Regions from separate parts of the Arenicella chitinivorans genome, predicted to be linked through region 1. Evidence: riboswitches for the same ligand, from Rfam matches in the RefSeq annotation. Region 1 holds a riboswitch; the other holds the start of a gene.

What was found. Region 1 has a riboswitch for cobalamin ahead of IE055_RS07820 (ribonucleoside-diphosphate reductase subunit alpha). Riboswitches for the same ligand answer to the same signal wherever they lie in the genome.
Region 2: linked by a shared signal. The riboswitch ahead of IE055_RS04960 (TonB-dependent receptor domain-containing protein) and the one ahead of IE055_RS07820 (ribonucleoside-diphosphate reductase subunit alpha) in region 1 are both predicted to bind cobalamin.

What each region holds. Positions count from the first base shown of each region.
Region 1 covers NZ_BMXA01000002.1:574,242-576,645, reverse strand. The annotation lists gene IE055_RS07825 (hypothetical protein) at 1-748, opposite strand, end outside; cobalamin riboswitch at 866-1,007, shown strand; gene IE055_RS07820 (ribonucleoside-diphosphate reductase subunit alpha) at 1,134-2,404, shown strand, end outside.
Region 2 covers NZ_BMXA01000001.1:1,125,383-1,127,786, forward strand. The annotation lists gene IE055_RS04960 (TonB-dependent receptor domain-containing protein) at 1-919, opposite strand, end outside; cobalamin riboswitch at 1,095-1,247, opposite strand; gene IE055_RS04965 (Hsp20 family protein) at 1,393-1,860, opposite strand; gene IE055_RS04970 (SDR family NAD(P)-dependent oxidoreductase) at 2,181-2,404, shown strand, end outside.

The DNA of each region.
Region 1 (2,404 bases):
CCTGAAATTGTTGACCTCTGTTGTACGTGTAAGACCAAGATGTAGTCGGGCCAAGTTGACCAATTTTGATTACCGCGCGATTACTGTTGGTTTTCCAAAGCTCATTAGAATCTGGCCGGAAAAGGTACACCGAACCTGGTTCATTTTTTGCTGCGAAGGCCCCCAACTCAGTCCATATGCCGTCTGACCCGGAATACTTCCATGTGCCTGCGGCTGTACCATCACTTCGCCAGAGCGCTGGTGACTCAGCGTACTCACCAAACACACCATTCGAAGCGACTTCTTCTGAGTATTGAAAATAGAAAACGCCATCGATCACAATGCCCTTTGATATCGCATTGAATACACCGTCTTTGGTGTTGTAGACACCAAATTGATCAACCAGGGTCGTGCCACTTTTTGTGCCATCGGAGACGTAAAGATCACCGTCTAAAACAATATAGGCGACGGAACCATCCGAATAGACCTCAGTGTAGATAGCGTTGTCTTGATAATTGGTTGGGGTTGGAACGACTAAAATATCGACGGACTGGTAGCTCTTAAGGTCATAGACAAACACTTTAGTATCGCCCTCGAATTGCTCCGTGGCAAACAACACTCGATCGCCCTCTAAGCGGCTACGACTACCAGGTGCTATTGACCCCTCTATCTCAAGGTTGGGCAGCTGGGTTGCACGCAGGCTGGCTGCGTTCAGCGTTAGTGAGTAAAAAAGAGTGATAAGTCCGATCCCTAAACCGAGTGCTTTCATAGCAATCCTCCATAGCAGCAAAACTAGAATGTGTACGTTATCACGTTCCAGTCACCGCAGCCACTTCCACTTGATAGAGCAAACGATCAACACAAAAACCACTATATATTGCGGTTTTATTTCTATTAAAAACAAGATATAGTGCAATCACTTTGCAGGGGAAGCTGGTGAAAATCCAGCACTGTCGCGCAACGGTGATAGCCTGAACCGTATTGGTTTACGCTTTAGTCCGATTACCTGCCTGGTCACGCAATGCCTCGCGTCAAGGTACGTTGATCGACATCTCACCAGCCCTGTCTGGCCACCAGTGCGTCCGCATTGGGTCGAGCACACTCTTTGATCCTGGCATTTGCCAACTTCTTAGCAACCATCAAAGAGGCGTCAAATGCACACACAACCGGCTCCTTCTGCGCCGACAGAAGCCAATCCGATTATTAAATCGAATACCAAATCGGAATCCAACTACCAAGTCAAAAAACGCTCCGGCCAAACCGTCCCCTTCTCGGCCGACAAAATCACTGTGGCAATCAGTAAAGCCATGCTGGCCGTTGAAGGCCAAAAAGCCAGTGGCTCACAGCGCATCCATGACGCGGTTCAACAGCTTACTGATCAAGTACTGTCAGCCTTGCAGCGCAGCTTGATCGCCTACCCTGTCGTGCATATTGAAGATATTCAGGATCAAGTCGAACTCGCACTCATGCGTAGCGGCCACCACAAGGTAGCACGCGCCTATGTACTTTACCGCACTGAACGCGCACAGCAGCGCGCCTCATCCGAGGCCTCCCCTAAAGTTGGGTTCTCGATCCTTGAGAGCGATGGTCAACACTCCATTTGCAGCTTAAATGACATCGAGGCGCTATTACACGATCACTGCGATGATCTCACGGATGTGTCCGTCCCAAAGCTTTTAAAACTGATCGAAAAAAGCATCTTTGACGGCATTTCACGCAATGATTTTAATCAATCATTGGTTCTGGCGGCACGCGGTTTGATCGATCTCGACCCGGATTACAGCAAGGTCACGGCACGACTTCTGTTGCAAAACTTGCGGGATTCCGCCTTCAGTTACCTCGCGGTTGCGATCGACAATAGTCAAGACCTCAACTATGCCGACTATTTCCACCGCTATATTCATACAGCCTGCAAGCACCAATATCTTGACGAGGAACTGAAGTCGTACGACCTTGAACGTTTAGCAGACGCCCTTAACCCGTCACGCGATCGGCAGTTTGAGTATTTGGGGCTGCAGACATTGACCGACCGTTATTTTATCAAGCACAACACCGTGTGCTTGGAACTACCGCAGGCGTTTTTTATGCGAGTTGCCATGGGTTTGTCAATCAACGAGGTCGACCGCGAAGCACGCGCCATCGAGTTTTATAACGTGCTCTCAAGCTTTGACTTTATGGCATCGACACCAACCTTGTTCAATTCCGGCACCCTACGCCCTCAGCTTTCATCCTGTTATCTCACCACGGTGCCGGATGACCTGAGTGGCATTTATTCAGCCATCCACGACAACGCACTGCTCTCAAAATTTGCAGGCGGGCTAGGCAATGACTGGAGTCGAGTCCGCGGACTCGGTGCGGTCATCAAGGGCACGCATGGCCAATCTCAGGGGGTTGTACCGTTTCTCAAAGTGGCAAATGACACGGC
Region 2 (2,404 bases), on a different contig from region 1:
TGGTCTCAAATAGCGAGGGGAAGCTGCTAAATGTTTCTGCTTCATCTTCGTTTAGACCCAGCGTGGTTGACCAACGGAGTGACGCGCTCAAATTCGATTCGATTGCGAATGCCGTGCTGAGCGTTTTGGTCTCGGTATAGCGGCCCCCGTCGTTACCGAATGTGTCATCGAATTCCACCGCGTTGTCAGTACCAAGCACGGACAGCTTGGCAACTGTGTTTTCGCCGATGGCGAGCTGACCGCCAACGCTGATCGCTTGCTCTTCAAAGCTGTCGATGTCGTCGTTGCCACCGGTAAGGATTGAGGTGCGATCGATGCCGTCGGTATCTTCACTGTGCGCGGCTACGTGGAAGCTGTAACCCTGACCGCCGCCGTTGAAACTGGCATCGTATTCTTGCAATGAGTGGCTGCCGAAGGCAGCGCTTACTGATCCCAAGCCATCGCCACCTTTCTTGGTAAAAATCTGAATGACACCACCAACCGCATCGGCTCCGTAAATCCCCGAGAAAGGTCCTTTCAATACTTCGATACGCTCAATCGCTTCGATGGGGTAGCTGTTTAGCGCCGCCTCACCGAGCGTGGCACTGCCAACGCGAACGCCATCGATTAACACAATGGTTTGTGAGCCAGAAACACCGCGCACGAATACGCTGGTTGCGGAGCCTCGACCACCGGATTCGATCACGTTAACACCGCTGATGGCAGCCAGTAATTCTGGAATGTCAGCAACTTGTGCTGATTCAATGTCTTCCAAGGTAAAGATATGGGCCGTATGAAGTGCTTCGTTCCAAGCTTGGCCGCCTTTGGCGGTGACAACGATCTGGTCGCGTGGTGAAGTCGGGATGTCTGAATTAGCATGGACACTGCTGGCGGCCAGCAGGCAGGCTGCCGCGAGTGTGGATTTGACGGGAATAGTCATTGGGTTTTAACACCTTATATATAAAATTTGTGTAAGGTGATAAAGCGAGGAATCAAGGAGGGTTACGCTGGTCGAGTCACTACAGGGACGGAACTCGGAATACGCGACGTAACTTGCCCTTGGATGGTAGCCCTCCGCTCCATCAACGGTCTAGAACCTGTGCAGCACCGTTACGCGGTGACTGACATTTCAGGCCGGTTCCGGACTCACAATCGCGACATCTGAGGATGCTCGGACTGAATACCGTTGCGGGGGCAGCGTTGGATTTACACCAACTTCCCAGTTTAACCGCCAAACTGCGAGGCGGACCTGTGTTCTGCGGCCGATTATAGGGCGGGGTCACTTAAAGTCAATTGCGTGTGTGGCGAAACCTTGCGATGAATTTGCTAACGATATAAAAAAAGCCAGTTGCCGTGTTGGCAACTGGCTTTCGGCTAAACGCGGTCAGGCCGCATTAGTCCACTGAGTTTGCGCTATGCGGCTTTGTCTTTGTTCTCGTGCTCGATTGCACGCGGTGCCGCAGAATTGATCGCAATGGATTTTGGCTTCATGGCCTCTGGGATCTCTTTGACCAGATGGACTCGTAACAAGCCATCTGCCAAGCCAGCGTCGACAACTTCGACGTGGTCAGCGAGATTAAACTTGCGCTCAAACGAACGTGAGGCGATGCCTTGGTGCAGGAATGTGGTTTTGTTTTCTTCCGCTTCCTTTTTGCCACGCACAGTCAGGACACCGTTTTCGACTTGGATGTCGAGCTCGTCTTGCTTAAAGCCCGCAACAGCAATGGTGATTGCGTAGTTATTCTCCTCAATAACCTCAATATTGTAAGGAGGGTAACCCGCAGATGACTTCTCGGTTTGGAAAGCTGCGTCTAACAACGAGCCAAAACGATCAAATCCAACGCTGCTGCGATATAAAGGTGTAAGGTCAATACGGTTCATAATAAATCTCCTATTCATGCTCTCTGTGAGCCATAAATGATTAAAGTTTTTCAGCAAAAGCCTCGTGTAGAGCACTGGTGCTGAGCTGCTTGGTCAACGCTTCTTCAGCCGTCGACAGTAATTAATTAGGGATGCAAAATTCGATTTCAAGTAATTCAGTAATTTTTTTTTGGTTATTAAAATCAACGTATTAGCGAACATGTTCTTGGGGTTGAAGCAAAATATATCAAGCGTTGTTGCATGCTGATAGGGGACGCAGTCTCACGTACGGTTCACCTGAGATATGGAATGCTGCGCTCGAATTGACTTGGGAGGTGATTATGCAAACACGCAGTCTTGTGATCGGTGCCAATGGCACGATAGGACGTGCTTTGTGCGACGTGATGGCGCCAGAAACGGAGTTGCATCAACTGTCTCGCGACAACTGCGATTATTCCAGTTCGCACCTGCAGATGCATGCCGCCAGATTGGCTAAAATTGGTGAGTTCGATCGTATTATATGCTGTATCGGAGCCTTGCATAACGATCGTATTCAACCAGAGAA